DNA from 3 places in the Shinella sp. GW821-FHT11G07 genome. Region 2 is predicted to be linked to each of the others. Evidence: predicted binding sites of a transcription regulator. Region 2 holds the regulator's gene; each other region holds the start of a gene.
What was found. Region 2 encodes LexA, which represses DNA repair genes until DNA is damaged. Its sites were predicted from a motif close to TGTTCNNNNTGTGTTCNG; they were not measured.
Positions count from the first base shown of each region.

Region 1 (7,900 bases), on a different contig from region 2:
AGTCGGCGGGCTCTCGCTCTTCCCGATCTACGGCATTCGCGCGGGCTTCACAGAGCCGCAGGCGGCCCTGCTACTCACCATCATGGGGATCGGCAACATGGCGTTCCAGATCCCGCTGGGAATGCTCTCAGACCGAATGAAGGATCGCCGCAGCCTGCTGACGATCATGGCCGTCATCGGCCTTGTCGGCGCGCTCTCGCTGCCTCTGGTGTCACAGAACTGGCTATTGATGGCCATGGTGCTCCTGGTGTGGGGCGGCTGCGTCGCCGGCCTCTATACGGTGGGTCTCAGCCATCTCGGTTCGCGACTCGTCGGTGCGGACCTCGCCGCAGCCAATGCCGCCTTCATCTTCTGTTACGCGGTCGGCACGGTTGTTGGTCCACAGGCGATCGGCGCGGCGATGGATGTCTCGGGTAATGACGGTTTTGCCTGGGTAATTGCCGCATTCTTCGGCTTTTACCTGGCACTTTCGCTTGGTCGGATCGTTTTCAGACCGAAACGGGGTTGACTTTTCGGGCGCGATTTGTAGTTTCCGCCCAGATTTAAGCCGCAGAGCAGACTGGCTGTCCGCGGCTTCGTTTTTTTATAAAGGCAGGACGACCATGGCCAAGGCTACCACCATCAAGATCAAGCTGCTGTCGACGGCCGACACCGGTTTCTTCTACGTTACCACGAAGAACAGCCGTACGATGACGGACAAGATGACCAAGACGAAGTACGACCCGGTCGTCCGCAAGCACGTCGAATTCAAGGAAACCAAGATCAAGTAATCTTGGGAGCCGATCAGGTTCGCAAAGGCGCTGGATGGAAACATCCGGCGCCTTTTCTTTTGCGCCCGATGTCTGCAACCTTTTTCCGGCGGGCCGAATCAAAAACGCCGCCCCCTTGACGGGAGCGGCGTTGAATGGGGGTCGGTCAGACACGACGACGGCACGAGGATTCCGTATTTGTCGCAGCTGACCGACCGACCCCACGACCCAGGAGATGCGGCGGACCTAGCATCATGGGGTAACCGGTTGTGCGGGCTTGTTTGCCGCCCATGAGTTGAGCATCGCGCGAAAAGGAAAAAAAATCAACGAATTATTAACGCTCAAACGGCGTGTCGTTGTCTCATAGTTAACCGCGGCGGTTGTGATTGTTTCAGCGGGTATCAGTTGCGTTCCGGATCACAACACTGCCGGCCGACGCTACGTCAACCTTGGAGCGAATGTCTTGCAACCTAAGCAAAATGCCGCGGTGTCACACGGGTAGATTGTACGAAACACAACCCATTGATAAAGTTCGCCAAAAGAAAATAGTAGGATTATAGCCAGATTTCGCCACTTGCCCTGCCGCGAGCGATGGGGAAAGCGCTCCATGGCCGTAGCAAGAACGCTTTGGGGCAACTGTCCGAATTTAAAGGCAAACGCCTAGGCTGCGAACGGGCCTGTGGACAAACTCACGGCAGAGCCAAAAAATCCACTCAGGCCGCGGCCGCCACGACGCGGTTTCGCCCTGAACGCTTCGCCTCGTACATTGCTGCATCCGCCCGCTTGAGCAAGGTCTCCGGCGTATCCCCCGCAGGCAGGAGCGAGGCAAGTCCGAGCGACGCCGTTATGGCCAGGGAGACATCCGTACCGGGAATACGGAACGGTTCGCGCTCGACGATCGTGCGAAGGCGCTCTGCCACGCCCACGGCCATTTCCGCGGATGTATCCGGCATCACCAGCACGAACTCCTCGCCGCCGTAGCGGCAGGCGAGATCGGCGCCGCGCACGGCGGACCGGACACGATTGGCGAACTCGCGCAGCACGGCGTCGCCGGCATCATGACCATAGGTGTCGTTGACCAGCTTGAAGCGGTCGATATCGGTGATGCAGACCGACAGCGGGCGGCCGCGCGCGGTGGCGCGGTCGATCAAGAGCTTCATATGCGTATCGAGGTAGCGGCGGTTGTGCAGGCCGGTCAGCCCGTCCGTCACCGCAAGTTCGATGGTTTGGCGCACGCTGGCGCGCAGACGGTCGTTGCAGCGCTTGCGGCGGATCTGCGTGAGGCTGCGGGCAATCAGTTCGTTCGGATCGATCGGCCGCATCAGATAGTCCGTCACGCCGAGATCGAGCGCGCGCACCACCAGTTCGTCATCGCCCTGCTCGGCGACCAGCAGGATCGGCAGGAAGCGCGTGCGCTCCAACGAGCGCAGCTGCGAGCACAGGCGCAACGGATCGTACGAGTCGAAATTGGCATTGACGATCACCAGCTCGAAATTGCTTTCAGCCGCCTGGAAGAGCGCTGCCTGCGGATCCGAAATGGAGGTGACATCGGCAATCGGCTTCAGCGTGCGGGCAATCCGCTCCTGCGAGCTGGCGCGCCCGTCGACGAGGAGAACATCGCCCGGCTCGTCGCCCAGGGAATCATCCAGCCCCTCTTCCATGGAAATGGCGCGTGCGGTGGCCGCGCGCATGCGCAGCTCGTCCGTCAGCGTCTTCAGACGCACGAGGCTTTTCACCCGCGACATCAGCTGGAGGTCGTTGACCGGCTTGGTGAGAAAATCGTCGGCACCGGCTTTCAGGCCGCGGACGCGGTCGGATGGCTGGTCGAGCGCCGTCACCATGACGACGGGAATATGGGCAGTGCGCGGATTGGCCTTCAGGCGCTCGCAGACCTGAAAACCGTCGATGCCCGGCATCATGATATCGAGCAGGATGAGATCGACCTGCGTGCGCTCGCACATCGCCAGCGCATCGTAGCCGTTGTCGGCAGTCAGCACGTCGAAATATTCCGCAAGCAGCCGCGCTTCGAGCAGCTTCACATTGGCGGGAATATCATCGACGACGAGAATGCGCGCTGTCATTGGCCGGCCTCACGCGTCGCCGAGATAGATTTTGATGGTCTCGATGAACTTCGGCACCGAAATAGGCTTGGAGACATAGGCCTCGCAGCCGCCCTGGCGAATACGCTCCTCGTCGCCCTTCATGGCGAAGGCCGTGACGGCAATCACCGGAATGACGTGCAGCTCATCGTCTTCCTTCAGCCACTTGGTGACCTCAAGGCCGGAAACTTCTGGAAGCTGAATGTCCATCAGGATCAGATCAGGTCGGTATTTTCGCGCAAGATCAAGGGCTTCCATACCATTCCTGGTCTGGATCGTGGTATATCCGGATGCCTCGATGAGGTCCCGGAAGAGCTTCATGTTCAGCTCGTTGTCCTCGACAATCATCACCTGTTTGGGCATCGTGCGTCCCTGTTCCTCTCGCCGGCCTTGCAACCTTTTGGGAGATCGATAAGTTGCGGCAAAGCCGAAATCGCCCAGCCCGACTGCGAGTACGTTAGCGTCACTTGGTTGATTAAAAGGTAAATTTCCCGAGGAAAAACGATGAAAAGCCAAAAAGATACACCCGCGACAGAAGACGCGGAGGCTACCGCCGTCGCCATCCTCGGTTGGCTTGCTGGCGAGCCCGAATTGCTCTCTCGTTTCCTGGCCCTGACCGGTGTCGCGCCCGCCGAGGTCCGCAACGCCGTGAACGATCCCGCTTTCCTCGCCGGCATCGTCGATTTCCTGATGGAGCACGAGCCGACATTGCTGGCGTTCAGCGCAGCGACGGGTGTGCAGCCGGAAGCGGTCGTGCGTGCCCACGCGATCCTTTCGGGCCCGTATGGCAGCAACGATTTCTGACCACCCGGCCCGAAAAGGCCGATGTGCGTATGCCTGTGCGTTGTCATGCATTCAGCCTCGGCGACTGTTGAGACTCGTGAACTTAAGCAGTAATGTCGCGATGTTCAATATTTGTTCCCGATCATGAGCACCGCGACCATGCATTTTCCGGGCTTCTGCCGCGACTGCCTGACCGGGCAGCCCGCCGGACTGCGCCGTTGCCGGGGCTGTGGCAGCCCGCGTCTCGTCTATCATGACGAACTCTACGACCTGACGCTCGCCCATATCGACTGCGACGCCTTCTATGCGTCGATCGAGAAACGCGACAATCCGGACCTTGCAGACAAGCCCGTCATCATCGGCGGCGGCAAACGAGGCGTCGTCTCGACGGCCTGTTATATCGCGCGCGTCCATGGGGTTCGCTCCGCCATGCCGATGTTCAAGGCGCTGGAAGCCTGTCCCAATGCGGTCGTCGTCAGGCCGGACATGGAAAAATACGTGCGCGTCGGTCGCGAAATCCGCACGATGATGCAGGAACTGACACCGCTCGTACAGCCGCTCTCCATCGACGAGGCCTTCCTGGAGCTGAAGGGGACCGAGCGCCTGCATCACGATCCCCCTGCCCGCGTGCTCGCGAAATTCGCCCAACGCGTCGAGAAGGAAGTCGGCATCACCATCTCGATCGGGCTTTCCTATTGCAAGTTCCTCGCCAAGGTCGCCTCTGATCTCAACAAGCCGCGCGGCTTTTCGGTCATCGGCGAAGCCGAGGCATTGGAATTTCTGCGCGAAAAACCGGTGCGCCTGATCTGGGGCGTCGGAAAGGCCTTTGCCGAGACGCTGGAGCGCGACGGCATCCGCACCGTCGGCCAACTCCAGACCATGGAGGAAACCGACCTGATGCGCCGCTATGGCGTGATGGGCAAGCGGTTGTTCAATCTCTCCCGCGGCCAGGACGAGCGCGAGGTGCATCTCAACGATCCGGCGAAAAGCGTTTCGGCCGAGACCACCTTCTTCGACGACATTTCCGGCTACGACGCACTGGTCGCGCATCTGCGCCACCTCAGCGAGAAGGTCGCCGCACGCCTGCGCAAATCCGGCATTGCCGGCCATACGGTCGTGCTCAAGCTGAAAACCGCCGACTTCAAGAGCCGAACGCGCAACCGCAAGCTCGAAGATCCGACCATGCTCGCCGACAAAATTTTCCGCACCGGCATGGAGCTTTTGCGCAAGGAGACCGATGGCACAAAATACCGCCTGATCGGCATCGGCGTCAGCGACCTTGCCGATCCCGGCCGCGCCGACCCGCCGGACCTCGTCGACCCCGCCGCCACACGCCGCGCGGCGGCAGAGGCCGCGATGAACACGCTGCGCGACAAATTCGGCAAGGCAAGCGTCGAGACCGGCTATACTTTTGGTAAAGGCCGGTCCTGAGCGCTTTCGTTACTCGAACAGGAAATCCGCCGCCGTAAACTTCGACACCGTGATGTTGTCGACGATGATCTTGCCATGGCTGAAGGTGATGAGCACGTCGTCACCCGACTGGGTGATCTTCAGGTCGGAGAGGGAGTCGATCTTGCTGAAGTTGCGGAAATGGATCTTGTCCTCACCGTCCGTGAAAGCATTCACCGTGTCCGTGCCGAGATTCCTGTCGCTACGATCACGGAAGACGAAGAAATCCTTGGTGCCCTTCGTACCGTAGAGCGTATCGTTGCCAACCTGCCCCTCCAGCCGGTCCTGTACGCCGCCGCCGCCCCTGATGACGTCATTGCCATCGCCGCCACGCAGATTGTTGTTCTTCGTGTTGCCGATAATGGTGTCGTGGGACCTGCCACCGGAAACCTCCTCAATGTTCTTGAGTGTGTCCCGGTCGCCGAAACCATCGATCGCGTAGCCTTTCACCAGATCGACAAGCACCTTGCCTTTACCGCCCTGGTCGTAATCGCGCTGATACATGACACCGTCAAAATCGCCGCCGCCGCCATCGATGATATCGTTGCCCGCCAAGCCGGCGAATTCGTTGTCTCCATTCGATCCGACAAACTTGTCCACGTAGTTCGTGCCGTAAATACCCTCAACGTTCTTGAGCGTGTCCGTGAAGCCGAACGCATCGACCACCTTGCCGGTGACCATGTTCACCGAAATGCCCTTGCTCGGCAGCCAACCGTGTTGGCGAGCACCCTCCGAATAATCGACCTCGTCCCAGTCAGCGCCACCGTCGTAGGTATCGGCTCCCATGAAATCCTTGATATAGTCGTCTCCAGCGCCAGCCGTGACTTTGTCGTTGCCCGCACCGGTCTCGATATCATCGCCCTTGGCAGTGCCCGTTATGGTGTCGTTGCCGGCAAGCAGGAGCCCCTTCGCCTCGTAGAGATTATCGGCGCGGAAGGCATAGCCCCTGATCGCAAGGCCGACGACCTTGTAGATTTCCTGGCCCAGTTCGTTGCGTGCGCTGACGCCGCTGATCGTGCCGCCGGTGATCAGGCCATCGGCGATCGTCAGGCCGGTGCCGGTCAACACCAGTTTCTTGGTCCAGCCGGCCTCTGTATCCGAGAAGGTGAAAGTAACGGTTTTCTTGTCGCTGCTGACGGCAAGATTATAATCATGCCATTCGGACAGGACGTCCCAAAAATATTCCGTCGCAAACTTTGTATAGGTTACAGTGGCCATTTATTTTCCCCCTAAGATCGCTCTCACGCCAGCGCCTTCCACGCCAGAAGCGCAGAACCGATCAATGCAATGATGGCAGGCATGAGAATACTGGAAACAACGCTCCCAAATACCATAGAAAAGCGCAACCTCGACTTCGTTAACAATACCCTACTAAAGTAAATATCGCTCAGCAAGAGTTTCGGCACGTTTTATTCGAATGCGAAAGAAAACACGGTGCTGCGCGACAGGAGAATGCACGGTCACTCTATGCGGCAGGTCGAAGACTATTCGCATGTCACCTCTCGCCCGCGTGATGCCGAAGAACTGATGCGCCGGCCACGCAAATCAGAAGTCACGAAAATGTGAGGCCGGTTTGCTCTGAAAATGGCGCGTATCGGCCGAATAAGCGGCGCCAGCCCCACGTTTTCCCCAGCATTGGCATGGCTAACAAACCCCGGCTGCCGGAAGCATAAATCTTCCTTAAACCGGATGCCTTACGCTTCCCGGCGGTTTGTATTGCGTACGGATGGGTCACATGAAGTTTCGTATCGCCGCTGGCATGAGCATTCTAGGTCTAGTGCTGAGCTGCGGAACCGCGCTCGGCGGCACGCTCGAAGGTCCGCTCCAGATCATCGTATCGAAGGACCTGCAGGAGTTGAAAATCTATGACGGCGGGGTGGTGATCGCCACGTCGCGCGTTTCCACCGGCAAGGCCGGCCATTCGACGCCGACCGGCATCTTCTCCATCATCGAGAAGAAGCGTACGCACTTTTCCAACCTCTATGACAGCGCACCGATGCCCTTCATGCAGCGGCTGACATGGTCGGGTATCGCGTTGCACGCCTCCAACAGCGTGCCGTCCTACCCAGCCTCGCATGGCTGCGTGCGCCTGCCGAACGATTTTGCCAAGACGCTGTTCAGCACCACACGCCGCGGCGGTCACGTTCTGATCACCGACCGCGAGATCGTACCGCAGCGCATCCTGCACGCGGCGCTGTTCAAGCCTGTCGTCGTCCTGCCGGATACACCGCTGCTCTCGGAGGCGGGCTTGCGCCCCAGCCTGATCGAAGCCGGCGACAAGAGCGTCGAAGTTGCGATGACCGATCCGAAGCCGGAGGTCATCACCCCCGTCATCGAACGGACGGAGCGCGACCCGATCCGCATTCTCATCACCCGCCGCGGCGAGCGCGAAATGATGATGGATCTCCAAAGCCTGCTGACGTCGCTCGGTTATGACGCCGGTGTGCCCGACGGGCTGCACGGCAAACAGACCGTGGCCGCCATTCGTGCCTTCCAGCTTACGGAAGGCCTCACGGACGATGGCACCGTCACACCGGAACTCATCGCCGCCGTCTATGCCAAGGCCGGCAAGGGCACGCCGCCGAACGGCCAGATCCTCGTGCGCCAGAAATTCAAACCCCTGCTGGAAGCGCCGATCACCATCCGCAATCCCGAAATCGCGCTCGGCACGCATTTCCTCATCGCCCGCGCGGTCGATGCCGACAAGGGCACGGCGGAATGGTACGGCGTGAGCATGGACAACCAGCTCCCGAAGGCAACCCTGAAACGCCTCGGCATTGCGACGGAAGCGGATGCATCCGCACCGGACGCGCTCGCCAG
Region 1 is NZ_JBXARJ010000019.1:37,313-45,212, reverse strand. It holds gene AC1RT2_RS27985 (MFS transporter) at 1-508, shown strand, start outside; gene rpmG (50S ribosomal protein L33) at 603-770, shown strand; gene AC1RT2_RS27975 (PleD family two-component system response regulator) at 1,463-2,830, opposite strand; gene AC1RT2_RS27970 (response regulator) at 2,840-3,211, opposite strand; gene AC1RT2_RS27965 (DUF3572 domain-containing protein) at 3,353-3,652, shown strand; gene AC1RT2_RS27960 (DNA polymerase IV) at 3,776-5,062, shown strand; gene AC1RT2_RS27955 (hypothetical protein) at 5,072-6,298, opposite strand; gene AC1RT2_RS27950 (L,D-transpeptidase family protein) at 6,816-7,900, shown strand, end outside.
Region 1: AC1RT2_RS27960 (DNA polymerase IV) is a predicted target of LexA. The motif match lies at 3,754-3,771, and genes of this name have one in related genera.

Region 2 (7,900 bases):
CGCGCAGCACCGGGGCTTGGTATGCGGACGGGTTCGCCCTTCCACAGGATATCGCCGCTGGTCGGCGCCAACACGCCAAAAAGCATCTTGACGAGGGTGGATTTGCCCGCACCGTTTTCGCCCAAAAGGGCGTGGATTTCTCCGGGCTGAATCTCTAGGTCGATGCCGTTACACGCGGCAAACGAACCGAATAGCTTTGTCAGGCTGCGGACAGCCAGCAATGCGCTGCCCCTGCCCCCGGATGCTCCAACGGCTGACACTCTGCCCCTCTTTCCTGCCATCTCAGCCCTTGCCGCCCGTTCGGGTCGTGTCAGGGAATGAGCAATGTCGTTCCACTCGTTTTTCTTGCTTCCAGATCCGTGTGCGCTCGGCCGGCCTCGGCCAACGGATAAGTCTGATGAATATTGATACGCACTTTGTTGCTTTGCACAATATCAAAGAGCGAGTTTGCACATGCATCGAGTGCAGCGCGCGTCGCAATGTAAGCGAAGAGTGTCGGCCGCGTCGCGTAGAGCGAGCCCTTCTGCGCAAGCAAGCCCATGTTGAAGGCATCGACCGGCCCGGAGGAATTGCCGAAGCTGACGAACAGGCCGCGCGGCTTCAGGCAGTCCAGCGATTTCGGGAACGTATCCTTGCCGACGGAATCGTAGACGACGTCGACACCCGCGCCGTCCGTCAACTCACGCACCCGCGCGGAAAAATCTTCCGTGCCGTAGTTGATGACATGGTCGTAGCCATGCGCGAGCGCCAGATCGATCTTGGCCTGCGAACCGGCCGTCCCGATCACCGTTGCGCCGAGCGCCTTCGCCCATTGCCCCGCAATGAGGCCGACACCGCCCGCTGCGGCATGAAACAGGATCACGCTGCCGGGCTTCACCTGGTAGGTCTGAAGCAGCAGATATTGCGCCGTCATGCCCTTCAGCATCATCGCCGCCGCCGTTTCGAGCGAAATGCCGTCCGGCACCTTCACCAGATGCTTCGTCGCGACGTTCCGCTCGGCCGCATAGGCGCCGTCCGCCGAGGCATAGGCCACGCGGTCGCCGATGGCAAAATCCGTGACACCCTCGCCGAGTGCAGTGATCGTGCCCGCACCTTCCTTGCCCGGAATGAACGGCGGCTCCGCCTTGTAGAGGCCGGTGCGGAAATAGACGTCGATGAAATTGAGCCCGACCGCGGCCTGCCTGATCTGCACTTCGCCCGGACCTGGAGCATCGAGCGCAACGTCCTCGAGCTTCAGCACGTCGGGGCCGCCGAGACTGCGGATGACGATCGCCTTGGTCATGCTTATCTCCCGATTGTTCTGTTACCGGCCGAGGCTCGGAATCGCCTGCAGCACGGCGCCGATGACATAGAGGTAAAGACCCGTGCCCACGACACCCCAGACGACCCAGGCCGGCGTGTCGAAATGCAGGAGAAGCGCATAGCCGCTGAGCAGCGACCACAGGAAGAAGACGGCGAGATTGATGGGCCGCAGCCGCTGGACCCGCACGGGGTGCAGGAAGTTGATCGGCATGAAGGTGAGGAAGACGGAAACGAAGACGATGATCGATGCCGTCAGTTCGCTCGCCTGGATGACGAAGAGCGTGAACACCACCATGTTCCAGACGACCGGGAAGCCGGAAAAGAAATATTCATCCGTCTTCATGCCCATGTCGGCATAGTAGATCGCGCTCGACACCACGATGGCACCCGCCGCCACGAAGGACCACGGCTCGCCGATCATGCCGCTCTGGTAGAGCGCGAAGGCCGGTAGCAGCACATAGGTCACGTAGTCGATGACATTGTCCAGCGTATCGCCGGACCAGTTCGGCAGCACTTCCTTGACGCGCACCTTGCGAGCGATCGGCCCGTCGATGCCATCGACGAGCAGCGCCAGACCAAGCCACCAGAACATATCGACGAAGCGATGTTCCGCGGCTGCGACGACGCCGAGAAAGGCCAGGAACGAGCCCGACGCCGTCAGGATATGGACGGAAAAGGCGCGAATTTCCGCATAGGGCACGCGCTTGTAGTTGAAAAACTTCATTGCCGTTCGCAGTCCATCCCTTGGGGCTTTTCTTCGGCCGCAACTCGCCGAGCACGCCCTCTTGCGCGGTCACTGCCGGTAATATGCATTGATTGCCCGTCATCGCCAGTGAAAAACCGGCGCTTTCCAGGCGAGTTTCTGCCCTGCGCCGATTCACCCCATGGAAATTGCCTCTTTGCCGGCCTACCTTTCCCGAAGTACAAGCACCGCAAATCTGTGGGTAACACTTTGATATTTCGGAGATCGGTCATGAGACAGTTCGATATCGCGATTGTCGGCGCCGGCCTGGCCGGCAGCCTGGCGGCTTTGGCGCTTTCCGATTCGGGCCGCAGCATCGCGCTGATCGCGCCGCCCACGCGCACCAAAGACGGCCGCACCACAGCCCTCATGGACCAGTCCATCGCCTTCCTGAAGACGCTCGGTCTTTGGGATGACCTCGCGCGCCATGCCGCCGCGCTCGAAACCATGCAGATCCTTGACGGCACGGCGCGCCTCCTGCGTGCCCCGCCGGTCGCTTTCCGCGCCAGCGAGGTCGACCTGCCGGCTTTCGGCTACAACATTCCGAATGCGCCATTCCTCGACATTCTCGATGCGCGCATCGCCGCCGACGGCAATATCGTGCGCCTGGAGGATGGTGTCACCGCCGCCAACAGCTTCGAAACCGGCGTCGAACTGGCTCTCGACAGCGGCGAACGCGTGACCGCCGCCCTCGTCGTTGGTGCGGATGGCAGGAAATCGCGCATCCGCGACGGCGCCGGAATCAGCGTGCGCGCCTGGTCCTATCCGCAATCCGCCCTCGTGCTCAATTTTGCGCATGAGCGCCCGCACGGCAATGTCTCGACGGAATTCCACACGGAAAGCGGCCCCTTCACGCAGGTTCCCCTGCCCGGCCGCCGCTCCAGCCTGGTCTGGGTGCTGCCGCCGAAGGAGGCGAATCGCCTGCGCGAACTCTCCGTCGCCGATCTCAGCCGCGCCGTCGAGGAGCGCATGCAATCCATGCTCGGCAAGGTCACGGTGGAAGGCAGCGCCCAGAGTTTTCCGCTTTCCGGCATGACCGCCAATCACTTCGGCAAGGGCCGTTTCGTGCTGGTCGGCGAGGCTGCGCACGCCTTTCCGCCGATTGGCGCCCAGGGCCTCAATCTCAGCCTGCGCGATATCATGGCGCTGAAAGACCTTATCCGGATTGATGAGCCGGCAAACTATGGTGGCGTGGGTGATCGATTCGACCGCAAACGGCAGGCCGATATCCGCTCCCGCACGGTCAGTGTCGACCTGCTGAACCGTTCGCTGCTTTCCGATTTCCTGCCCGTGCAGTTCCTGCGCTCCGCCGGCCTGCATCTGCTCTCAGCGCTTGGACCGTTGCGCAGCATCGTCATGCGCGAGGGCATCGAACCGCTCGGGTCGCTGAAGACGTTTCGCGAAAACCTAAGGGAACGGGTCGCCCACAAGCAGGCCTGATTTGATGAGATAGAGCAGGATCGTCACCGTGGCGACAGACAGCACGGTGGTGATGAGAATGGTCGCCGACGCCCGTTCCTGCCAAACACCATATTGCTGGCCGATAACAAAGACGTTCGTCGCTGTCGGCAGTGCTGCCAGAAGCACCGCCGTAAACACCCAGACCGGATCGAAATTGCCGGCAAAGCCGAGCACCAGGTACATTGTTACCGGCAGCAGCAGCAATTTCGCCGGCACGATATAGCCGATTTCCACCGGCACGCGCTTCAGCGGCCGCAGCGCCAGCGTGACGCCCATGGCAAAGAGCGCGCAGGGTGCTGCTGCCTGCGCGAGATAGTCAATCAACCGCTGCAGCGGCGCCGGCGCCTCGAGCCCGGCAAAGGCCGCAACGAACCCGGCAGCCGTCGCGATGATGAACGGGTGCGTGACGATCTTGCGCAACACCCCGACGGCAATCTGGAGCGCCGGCTGTTTCTCGCCACCCGCAACGGCCATCAGCGCCGGCGCCACCATGAAATGCAGCATGTTCTCGAAGCAGAAGACCAGCGCCACCGGCACGGCCGCCGGTTCGCCAAAGGCGAGCAGCGCCAGCCCCGGCCCCATATAGCCTATATTGCCATAGGCGGCGGCGAGCCCCTGGATTGTCGCCTCGCCGATCGTCGCGCGGCGCAGCCAGAGGCCAACGGCGAAGATCAGTCCAAAAACCAAATAGGTCGCGCTGATGTTGGCGACGATGAAATCGACGCGCGTCAGCTGCTCGATCGGCGTTTTTGCGACCAGTTTGAAGAACAGCGCCGGCAGCGCGATATAGATGATGAAAGTGTTCAGCCAGCCAAGCGCTTCGACCGGCTGCTTGGTGATCCGGGCGACCACGTAGCCCAGCAGGATCATGCCGAAGAACGGCAGGACGAGTCCGACGATGTCCGCCATGGGCCGAGGCGCGCTCCCGCTTGCCGAGGATGATATCCCTGACTAGAACCCCGGTTCACCGGAAATGCTCTAGATATTTGTTTTAGCCGCATTATCCGAGGCCGAAGCGGTGCCGCTTCGGCTGGAAATGCTCTAGCCGATTTGCGAGAGAATGGGAAACGTTTGCTGGAACCAGATGGCGACCGTGCTGATATAGCCGAAGATGAAGGCAAGGCCCGTCAGGACGAGCAGCACGCCCATGACCTTCTCCACCGCGCCAAGATGCCGGCGAAAGCGCAGGAGGAAGCGCATGAAGGCGCCGGAAAACCCGGCCGCGATCCAGAACGGCACGGCAAGGCCCAGCGAATAGACGGCCAGTAGCATCGCCCCGTCGCTGACCGTTTCCCGCGCGGCCGCAACGCCGAGGATCGTCCCGAGGACGGGGCCGATGCAAGGCGTCCAGCCAAAGGCGAAGGCAAGCCCCATGACATAGGCGCCCGATGCCGTCGCCGGCTTGCCACCGCCCTGAAACCGCGCCTCGCGGGCAAAAAGCCCGATGCGCAGCAATCCGAGAAAATGCAGTCCCATCAGGATGATAATGACGCCGCCGATCTGCGCCAGGATGTCGAGATGCCGGCGCAGCACCATGCCGATCGTCGATGCCCCGGCGCCCAGCGCCACGAAAACCGTGGCAAAGCCCAGGGTAAAGAAGAACGCCGCCAGCAGCACCGCCCCGCGCGTGTCCCGCCGGACCGCGACCGCATCGTTGCCGCGGAACTGATCCACGGAAATGCCTGCCATATAACACAGATAGGGCGGCACGAGCGGCAGCACGCAGGGCGACAGAAACGACAGCGCTCCGGCAAGCAGCGCACTTAGAAGAGAAATATCGGCAATCGACACTGGCTACTCCGCGACGGCGGGAAAGCGGTTCGGGCCCGAAAACGCCCCGTCCGCTCCTTCATTTGCGCTTCCTAGTATCGGCCGAAGCCCTCTCCTGCCAATCACCTTTTGGAGAACGCGGCAAAATGCAGCAAAAGCTGTTTTTCATCGCATTTTCCGGGTTGACCCGGCAAATCCTCCTGCCTATGTTCCGCGCACTTCCGCGGGGCGTCTTCGCACCGCCTGGGAGCGTGTAGCTCAGCCGGTAGAGCAACTGACTTTTAATCAGTAGGTCCAGGGTTCGAATCCCTGCGCGCTCACCATTTGAGTATCTGACCTAAAATATAAAAATGAATGTTAGTTTCTGTGCATGGCATGTGTCGCGTTTCCTCGTCGCCACGGCGTGAATGACGCAGCCTTTCCCGCGATGTGATTTTGCAGTTTCATTCGGCTAGGCGCTACGCCCAACGCTGCTGCCGGCCGGGCGGGTGGTTGGCGAAACCCACAGATGCGCAGCCTGCCCACCGGCAAGAACCCCGCTGGATCGAATACAGGTACATATTGACTGTTCCGCCATATTGGTGACGCGTAGCGCCTCGAAGCCCATGCATACGGATGTGGATGCGGCGGTCTGCGGCGTCAATGATGGCAGTAGTGGAGCTCCACTTCCGCAGCTAGCACTGGTTAGCGTTCGCGCCTCCAGCGCATTAGAACCTTGACTATTCTGGCGGCCGGGAAAGGCAAAATCCACACCAACTCCTGCCCGTGTGAAAAGCTTCTGTAAGCGCAAGCCCTTGCAGAACACATATGGAACAGATAGTGTATGTTCTATATTTGTTTCACGATTCTGGGGTGGACGGCGATGTTGACACGTAAGCAACAGGAACTTCTCTTGTTCATCCATGAACGGATGAAGGAATCCGGCATACCGCCGTCCTTCGACGAAATGAAGGATGCTCTGGATCTCGCCTCGAAATCGGGTATTCACCGGCTCATCACGGCGCTCGAAGAGCGCGGCTTCATTCGGCGACTGCCAAACCGCGCGCGCGCGCTGGAGGTCATCAAACTTCCGGAGGCCTATTCGCCCAGTCTTCAGCCGCGGCGCGGTTTTTCTCCGTCGGTCATCGAGGGAAGCCTTGGCAAGCAGCCGGTGCCGGCCGCTCCGCCCCAGCGAACGTCGAGCCAGGCAGACATGCCCTCCTCCGTTTCCGTGCCGGTCATGGGACGCATCGCGGCGGGTGTGCCCATCTCGGCGATCCAGAACAATACCCATGAAATCACCGTGCCGGCTGAAATGATCGGCGGCGGGGAGCATTATGCGCTGGAGGTCAAGGGCGATTCGATGATCGAGGCCGGCATCCTCGACGGCGACACCGTCATCATTCGCAATGCGAATACTGCCAATCCCGGTGAAATCGTCGTGGCGCTGGTCGATGACGAGGAAGCGACGTTGAAGCGCTTCCGCCGCAAGGGCGCATCCATCGCGCTTGAGGCCGCCAATCCGGCCTATGAAACCCGTATTTTCGGACCGGACCGCGTCAAGATTCAGGGCAAGCTCGTCGGGCTTATTCGTCGCTACCATTAAAGCGTGTCGCGTAAACGCGTGCGGCGGTTTAGCGATAACGTCCTGCAAAACATTGAGAAGCCAAGGCGTGGGGAGTGAACTTTAGAGATCACGACGCACTGTCATCCGCTCCGCTCGCTTCATAGGTACCCGTACGCCAATCATAGGTACGGTGCCGTGACCAGGGGCGATGAAGCGTTTCAACGGCCGAGTTAAAAAGGGCGTCGGAGAGGGCGGAGTTTGCGTGATCGGCTGCCGGCAGGATTTCCAGGGCGCCGGTTTGCCTCAAATGGCGAACCGTGATGAGGCGTGCACCTGAACGGCAAGCTTCCAAACGGATTGCGACGGGCACGATGACGAGGTCTGCCTCGTCGCAGGCCGTACCGAGGAAGGCGAGGTCTTCCAGCGCCACGATGCGCCAGCCGCTAGGGGAAATGGCGGCGCAGAAGGCTTTTGTCTCACAGATGAAGCCGTCGCGGGTGCGGGCTGCATCGAATGCTGCGGCCATGGCGGCCTTGGCCTTCTGCCGGTCGGCTTCGCGGCGGGGTCGCTTCTGCCTGGCCGTAGTGGCGGGGTCCTCCTTCTCGGTGTCGACTGTCAGGCCGCTCGTCTTGCGAATCTCGGGTTTCAGAAGTGTTTCAAGACGAAGGGCGCGCCGCCACTGCGCATAGATGAAATCCGGTGGCCGTGTGCGGTTGGTCGCTGCTTTCTCGCCATGCAGAATGGCGACCAGGCGGCCATCTTCCGACACGAGAATCTCCGGCCTTGTGCCTCCACCGGGCCAGCCGGCGGCAAGGATTCCGACGACGACGAGAAGCGTGCCGGCATGGCGCAGTCGGGTGCGCAGAAGGCAGACGAGGCCGCTGCCGATGCCGATGAGCAAGAAGGCGGTTGCAGGGATGCGGCCGGTGACGATCTCGCCCTTCCAGCCGGCTACCCATGTCGACAGCGTGATCATCCACTCGATGCCTTTGCCCATGATCGCGAAGGGAATGGCATCGAGGCCAAAGGGCATCAAAAGCACGGCGATCAGACCGAAGGGCATGACGATGGTGCTGATC
Region 2 is NZ_JBXARJ010000010.1:222,390-230,289, forward strand. It holds gene AC1RT2_RS20675 (ABC transporter ATP-binding protein) at 1-281, opposite strand, end outside; gene AC1RT2_RS20680 (quinone oxidoreductase family protein) at 311-1,282, opposite strand; gene pcsA (phosphatidylcholine synthase) at 1,304-2,026, opposite strand; gene AC1RT2_RS20690 (UbiH/UbiF family hydroxylase) at 2,276-3,484, shown strand; gene AC1RT2_RS20695 (AEC family transporter) at 3,452-4,414, opposite strand; gene AC1RT2_RS20700 (cytochrome c biogenesis CcdA family protein) at 4,547-5,296, opposite strand; tRNA gene AC1RT2_RS20705 (tRNA-Lys) at 5,523-5,598, shown strand; gene lexA (transcriptional repressor LexA) at 6,138-6,860, shown strand; gene AC1RT2_RS20715 (ComEC/Rec2 family competence protein) at 6,949-7,900, opposite strand, start outside.

Region 3 (7,900 bases), on a different contig from region 2:
TGGCTGCAGCACCAGCGCCGCGACGCCTTCTGGAAACACGGTTCCATTTGTGAGGATTTTGCCGGCTTCCCCGTGCCCGCGCTTGTTATCGCTGGCTGGGCGGATGGTTATCGCAGCACACCGCTGAAGGCGGTCAAGGGGCTGGGCGACAAGGCCAAGGCGCTGATCGGACCCTGGGTTCACAAGTATCCGCATTTTGCCTGGCCGAAGCCGCGCATGGATTTTCATGCCGAGGCCATCGCCTGGTGGAACCGCTGGCTGCGTGGCGAGGAAAACGGTGCGGAAAACACCCCACAGGTCCGCGCCTATATCCAGGACGCCGCCCGTCCGGCGCTTCGTCGCGAGGTCGATCCCGGCTTCTGGATTGCCAAGGATACTTGGGAGACGCCGGACATGGCGACCTTCTACGTGGAGCAGTATGGCACGCTCACGCCCGGAATGCCGATTGCCGGGGCTTCCGGGCATGACCGTTATCTGAAATCACCGCTCGATACCGGCATCATGGCCGGCGAATGGTTCACGCTGAAGCCGGATGCCGAGATGGCGCTCGATCAGCGCCTCGACGATGCCGGCTCGCTCATCATCGAGACGCCGCCGCTCACCGAGCCCCAGGACTTCCTTGGCCAGCCGGTGTTGGAACTCGATGTTTCCACTGAGGCCGAGATCGGCAATCTCTGCGCCCGCCTCGTCGACGTGCATCCGGACGGCACCGCGACGCGCGTCACCTTCGGTGTCGTGAACCTCGCGCACCGCGACGGCAATGCCGAGCCGAAAGCCATGCCGAGGGGCGAGAAGACCCGCATCCGCCTCGTGCTCGACGCCATGGGCTACCGTTTCCGCGCCGGCCATCGCATCCGCCTGTCGCTCTCGACCGCCTATTGGCCGATGGTGCTGCCGCCGCCAACGGATGCCGGCGTGACGATTGACCTCGCGTCGCTCGGCCTGGCTCTGCCGAAACTCGGCGCACATGAGGTCGTCGCTATCCCCGAGCCGACTAATCCAGATCCTTTGCCGAAATATACCGAGCTTGCGCCCGGCGAAACAGCACGCGGCGTCGAGCGCGACCTGACGAACGGCCTCACCGAATATTCGATCTACGAGGATACCGGTCTTTTCGAGCATCCGGGCACGGGGCTTGCCACGCGGCAGGTGCGCGACGAACTCTGGTCGATCAGGCAAGACGACCCGCTGTCGATGACCGGCACCTCCATCTGGACCTGCGACATGCAGCGCCCCGGCTGGTTCGTGCGCACGGTTTCGACGGCAACCATCGCCTGCACAGCGACGGATTGGCTGATCTCGGCCTCCGTCCGTGCCTTCGAGGATGAGGCGCAGATTTTCGAGAAGACGTTCGAGCAGGTGGTGGCGCGCGACTTCATGTAGACCTAGTGGAAGTCGCGGGATTTGACGCGAATCTCGTCGATATGGCCATATCCATCGATGAGGTTGCGCGCCTCGACGAGCTTTGGCCCGCCGCGTGGATCGCGCGGCGGGCTGCCGTGGTGGAATTCGTCTCCACGTCCGTGCGGGAGGGGAAACGGCCCATCACGGCGGCCGACACTCGAGAGCATACCGGAAAGGTCCGTCAGGTGCTGTGCGACGACATGGACTACCTCCCCTTCCCGCTGGATATAGCCCTTCACACCGAGCATAGAGGCACTCATCACCACCCTGCGATAAGCGGTAAAGACCTTCTTCCAGACGACAAGGTTGGCAATGCCGGTCTCGTCTTCGATCGTCACGAAGATAACGCCCTTGGCGGAACCCGGCCGCTGGCGTACCAGAACGACACCTGCCGTCTCGACCCGTTGCCGGTCGCGCAGGTTTGTGGCGACATGGCAGGAGAGGATTTTTTGTCGCTGCAAATCCTCCCGCAGAAAGCTGACGGGGTGGGCTCGTAGCGTCAGGCCGACATGGCCATAGTCCTCGACGACTTCGTTGCCGGCCGTCATGGGACGGAGGGAAACGACAGGCTCATCGAGTTCCGCAATCACCGCTTCCTCGCGCTGGGCGGCGGCGGCAAAAAGCGGCAGCGGCTCGTCGCGCAACGCCCGAATCGCCCACAGTGCTTCGCGTCGGGATAGGCCAAGCGATGGCCGGAAGGCATCCGCCTCTGCCATTTCGACAAGTGCGGCCACCGGCAGGCCACAACGGCGCCACAGATCATCCACCGAGACGAAAGGCTCTTCCGATCGCTCGGCGAAGAAACGTTCCAGCTTCTTGTCGTTCAGCCCTTTGATCATTCCGAGGCCGAGCCGCACGGCAAAGCGCTTCTCGTTGTCCGTCGGCTCCAGCGTGCAATCCCAACGACTTTCATTGACGCAGACCGGTCGCACCTCCACCCCATGTTGTTGGGCGTCGCGCACAATCTGTGCCGGTGCGTAAAAACCCATCGGCTGGGAATTAAGGAGCGCGGCGCAAAAGACGTCCGGATGATGGCACTTCATCCAGGCCGAGGCATAGGCAATAATGGCGAAGCTATAGGCGTGGCTTTCCGGGAAGCCATAGGAACCAAAACCTTCGAGCTGACGGCACATGCGCTCGGCGAACTCCAAAGGATATCCTTTCTCGGTCATGCCATCGATCAACTCTTGCCGGAATTTATCGACGCCACCAGTATGCTTGAAAGTCGCCATGGCACGCCGCAACTGGTCGGCGCGGCCGGGCGAAAAATCAGCTCCGACAATGGCCACCTGCATGGCCTGCTCCTGAAAAAGCGGCACACCGAGTGTTTTTTCGAGGACCTTCCTTAATTTCTCATCATTTGGATAATCCGGTTTTTCCAGTCCCTGCCGCCGCCTCAAATAGGGGTGCACCATATCCCCCTGGATCGGCCCAGGTCGTACGATCGCCACCTGAATGACGATGTCGTAGAATTCTCGAGGTTTAAGTCGCGGCAACATGGACATTTGAGCACGGCTCTCGATCTGGAATGTACCAAGCGTGTCCGCCTTCGAAATCATGTCGTAGGTCGGCTCGTCATCCAGCTCGATGTTCCACAGCCCCTTCCGGATTCCCTTGAGATCCTCCAAATACTCGAAGGCCCTGCGCATACAGGAGAGCATGCCGAGTGCCAGGACATCCACCTTCATGAAGTTGAGAAATTCGATGTCGTCCTTGTCCCATTCGATCACCTGGCGATCGTCCATTGCTGCCGGCTCGATAGGCACAAGGTCGTCCAGCCGATCGCGCGTCAGTACAAAGCCGCCTGGGTGTTGCGAGAGATGGCGCGGCACGCCCATGAGCTGACGAGAAAGCTCCACGAGCAATCGCATACGCCTGTCATCTACATTAAGGCCAATGTCCGCGACCTCCGACTTCGGTATGTCCTCGGACCAACCCCAGACCTGAGATGACATCGCCTTCAGCACATCCTCCGGCATGCCCAGTGCACGTCCGACATCGCGCATGGCGCCACGAGAGCGATATCTGATGACGGTCGCGCAAAGTGCGGCGCGACTGAGTCCATAGGTATCGTAAATCCACTGGATGATCTCCTCGCGCCGCTCGTGCTCGAAGTCCACGTCTATGTCGGGCGGCTCGCCGCGCTGCTCCGATACGAAGCGCTCGAAGAGAAGACCATTGCCCCGTGGATCCACGGCGGTGATGCCGAGCATGTAGCAAACAGCACTGTTGGCCGCGGAACCCCTACCCTGGCAGAGAATTTTCATCGCTCTTGCCTGCCGAACGATGGCGTTTACGGTCAAAAAGTAAGGCGCATATTGCATCCTTGCGATCAGGTCCAACTCGTGGACGATCTGCGCTTGCACATCCTCTGGCAGTCCCTCGGAATAGCGGAGCGCCGCCCCTTCCCACGTATACTTCTCCAGCGCCTCCTGCGGCGTGAGATGCGCGTACTCCTTCTCGTCCGGATATTGGTATTGCAGCTCGTCCAGCGAGAATTTGCAGCGCTCCACAATCTCCAGCGTGCGGGCAAGTGCTTCCGGATAACGCGCAAAAAGGCGGTGCATTTCCGTCGGCGGCTTCAGGTAACGGTCGGCGTGGCGTTCGCGCAGAAAACCGGCATTGTCGATGACGACGGTGTGGCGGATGCAGGTGACGATGTCCTGCAACATGCGGCGGCCGGGTTCGTGGTAGAGCACGTCGTTGGTGACGACGGTGGGGACGCGGTGTTGGGTGGCGAGGTTGGAGAGGTCGAAGAGCCGCACCTGGTCGTTTGGCCGGCGACGGAGCGTAAGGGCAATATAACAGCGATCGCGAAAGGTTTCGCGCAGGCGGCGCAGGTGAAAGGCGACAGTCTCGTCCGCGTCGTCTGGTACCAGCACGGCGAGCAGGCCTTCGTTCCATTCCACGACGTCCGCCCAGTCGAGATGGCACTTTCCTTTGCCGGCCCTCTTCTTGCCGATGGTAAGCAGACGGCAGAGACGGGCATAGGCGTCACGGTCGGTCGGATAGACAAGCAGCGACATGCCGTCGACAAGATCCAGGCGGCAGCCGACCACCAGACGTACCTGTGCCACATCCGGCGGAAGCTCCCGCGCCGCCTTGAAGGCCTGGACGACACCGGCAAGGCTGTTGCGGTCGACGACGGCCACAGCCTCGATGCCGAGGGCGCTGGCCTGAGCAAACAGCTCCGCGCAGCTACTCGCACCCCGCAGGAACGAGAAGTGGGAGGTCACCTGAAGCTCGGCATAACGCGGTTTCATGCAAAAACCCCATGAAGGAACCAGCGGCCAACACCGTTCGTCACCTGCTGTTCATCACCTGAACGGAAGAGCCAGAAGCGTTCGCCAGAAGCATCCTCGACCTGAAAATAGTCCCGCACGGCGGCAAGCTCGGCATCGCGCTTCCACCATTCGCCAAAGATACGTTCCGGGCCGTCGGCGCGCTTCACCAGCCGCCGCACGCCGCGCCAGGTGAAGGCACCCGGCGGATGATCCGGCAGGAGCGCCATGACCTCGATCGGCTCCGGCCGGGCGAGCAGGCGCGACGGACGCGGCCAGCGGCCCTGCCAGGTCGCACCGTCATCCGGGGCAAGCGGGGCGACGCGGCGGACGGACCGCTCGGGCACATCGCTCTCGACCGGGGCCATGCGGTAAAGCCGGCGCGCGCCGATGCGGTTGGCGATCACGTCGACAAGGCCGGCAATGTCCGCCTGTTCCTCCTCGATCAGCGAAGAGACGGCCTGCTGCAGGACGAGCGGTTCGGCAAGCGTGGCGGTCAGGTCCATGATCTCGATGCCGAAACCCGGATCGATCGTCTCGATGCGATCCGAGAGGAGCCGGGTGAGCCGTTTTTCATCCCGAACGGGCTGCGCCGTGCCGACGCGAATCGCCTGGAGCGAGTTGTCGACGCGGTGGAAGAGGAGATCGAGCCTTCGGGCACCGAGACCACGTTTTTCCAGCGCCAGACAGAGGTCATGGACGAGGCTTGTCGTGTAGCGAGCGATGGTTTCGGGCGCACCTATGGGTTCGCCGAAGACTTTTCGCACACTGGCAAGTTCGGGATCGCGGAGCGGATCGACGGGTTCGGAGATGGTGCCTTGCAGTTGGTTGAGCCGGCGGCCGAGGAGTGGGCCGAAACGCAGCACGAGCGGCGCGCGTGGCACGGCGAGCACGTCGCCGATCGTGGCAAAACCCAGCACGTGCAGGCCTGTCACGATATCCGGCGGAATCCTGAGCCCGGGGATCGGCAGCGGCGCCACCATGTTGCTCGTCGCGCCGGGCGCAATGATGCAGACGGGATCGGCGCGGAAACGGGCGGCAGCGTGGGCTGCGCCCCAGCTATCGGCAATGGCGGCGCGAGCGGCGATGCCGGAGGCGCCGAGCCGATTGACGAGACCGGTCAGCATGCGTTCTTCGCCGCCGTGCAGATGGTCGGCGCCAGTGGTGTCGATGACCAGGCCATCCGGCGGGTCGGGTGCGACGATGGGTGCGTAGTGCTGCAAGGCCCAGAGCGCCAGGCGGTTGAGTGCCGCCGCATCCGCCGTGGGATCGGTCGGCATGGTCATCACATCGGGCAAAAGCGCATGGGCCTTGGTGAGCGCCATGCCGACGCGCAGGCCCGCCTGCTCGGCAGGCCGGCTCACCGCCGTGACGATGCGGCGTGATCCCTCGCGGCCGACAAGCACAAGGCGCGCATCAGGCGGAGGCGTCGAAGCGCCCATGGTGCGTCTCAGGCGATCGATCGGCCAGCCGGGAAGAAAAAGCGATACGACCCTCGGCATCGGAGGCCTCCACGTCAAAATCTGCTGCCGCGCCAGCCCGACAGCGCACAAGTTGCAAATGCCACTGCGCCCGGCCGACGCCGGGCACGGGAAGGGTGACGGACGGGCGGACCGCAACCCGCCAGCGCGTTACCGCGGCGGATGGCTGGGTAAAGGCATCCGCCTCCGACCGGTGGCGCAAACGCCGCAGCGCAATGGCGAGCGTGCCGCCGGCTTCGGCCGCCAGTTGCAGGCGGCGCGAGGCGGTCATCGACAGCCGCGCCACTTCCGCCACCACCGCGCCGAGCCCGCCATGGCGCAGCCCCTCCTCGAAACAGAGGAGCAGGCTCTTCTCGTCGCCCGCCTCCACATAGATCACCCGGCCCGGTGCAAGCCCCGCCTGCGCCAGAGCCGGTGCGAAGAGGTCTGGCCGTGTCAGGCACCACAGCACCTGCCCCTTGGTGCGCGCCGCAATCCCCGCGGCAAAGAGCATGGCGGCAGCACCCTCCACCGCGTCGTTGCCGCCGCCGCACACCTCATGCAGGCTCGCAAGGGCCAGTCCGCCACCCGGCAAGCGGTCGTCGATCTCCGGCACGCCGAAGGGCAGCACCGCCCGGTCGCGCGCCGTACGGCCATCGAACTGCCGGATGCGGTCGCGCAGGTCGGCGACAACGGCACGGGCGGCGAAGGCGGACATCGGCGTGGCAGCTCCCGGATTGAAAGAGTTATGTTCTCTATTTGTTCCATTGGATGCACGAGAGTCAATCGCCAAACCGCCTTACAGCGATCACAGTTTGAATCACCTGTGGAACCAACTGGCGCGAAGGAAGTTCTTCCTTCGCCATTCCATCAAATTCAGGAGACATGTTCATGGCTGACGAAAAGAGCACCGGCAAACGCACGCTCGGCGTCGTTGAAGGTCGCGACAGCATTTCGGAAGATGCCCGCGCCGCGGCGGCGGAAGCAACGGTCAACGAGCAGATCGAAGCGCTGAAGGCCGAAATCAGCCGGCTGAAGGAATCCGCGGGCCTTATCGCTGAAGGCACCGGCCAGCTTGCTGTTGCCAAGGCGGAATCGCTGCGCGACGAAGTGCGCACCACCATCCAGACCAATCCGCTCGCGGCGCTGGCCGGTGCCGCCTTCATCGGTTACCTTTTCGGCCTGCGCCACCGGTAACGAAACAAGGGAGCAATTGCTCCCTCATCGTTCCATGAAAAAGCCCGGCAATGCCGGGCTTTTTCGTTTGTTCAGAACCAGCGCTGGCGGCGTGGTGGTTCGCTTTCCAGGGAACCCAGCAGATAGCCGATGACGACACCGGCAAGGCCGGCCGTCAGCACGACGGTGGAAAGGGCCGCGGGGTGCTCGCGTGCTGCCTGGGCGACTGCGGCACCTTCGTTGCGAACATACTTCGTTGCCGAACGGACGGCGGGCCGTGCAGCCTCGACGGCATTGCCGGCACGATCACGGATCGTCTCGTAGGCCTCGGTGCCCCGCTCCCCAAGATCCTTCTGAAGCGCGGCGATTTCTGCGCGAAGAGCGGAAATCTGGGATTGAACGTCAGTGCTTGCCATTGCGGTCTCCTTGTCTGCAATGGAAACCGAACGGCTGGCGAGCGGCTTGGTTCCAATCGGCCAGCGCAATTCCAGCAAAAGTGTGAAGCGGCCTTGCGGCAGGAATTGCGCGTCAGCTTGCCTGGCGGCGACCGTCTCGACGGATTTGCGAAGGCGTGTCGCC
Region 3 is NZ_JBXARJ010000001.1:81,575-89,474, forward strand. It holds gene AC1RT2_RS00415 (CocE/NonD family hydrolase) at 1-1,383, shown strand, start outside; gene AC1RT2_RS00420 (error-prone DNA polymerase) at 1,386-4,667, opposite strand; gene AC1RT2_RS00425 (Y-family DNA polymerase) at 4,664-6,187, opposite strand; gene AC1RT2_RS00430 (ImuA family protein) at 6,102-6,863, opposite strand; gene AC1RT2_RS00435 (hypothetical protein) at 7,037-7,342, shown strand; gene AC1RT2_RS00440 (hypothetical protein) at 7,414-7,737, opposite strand; gene AC1RT2_RS00445 (GlxA family transcriptional regulator) at 7,850-7,900, opposite strand, start outside.
Region 3: AC1RT2_RS00430 (ImuA family protein) is a predicted target of LexA. The motif match lies at 6,895-6,912, and genes of this name have one in related genera.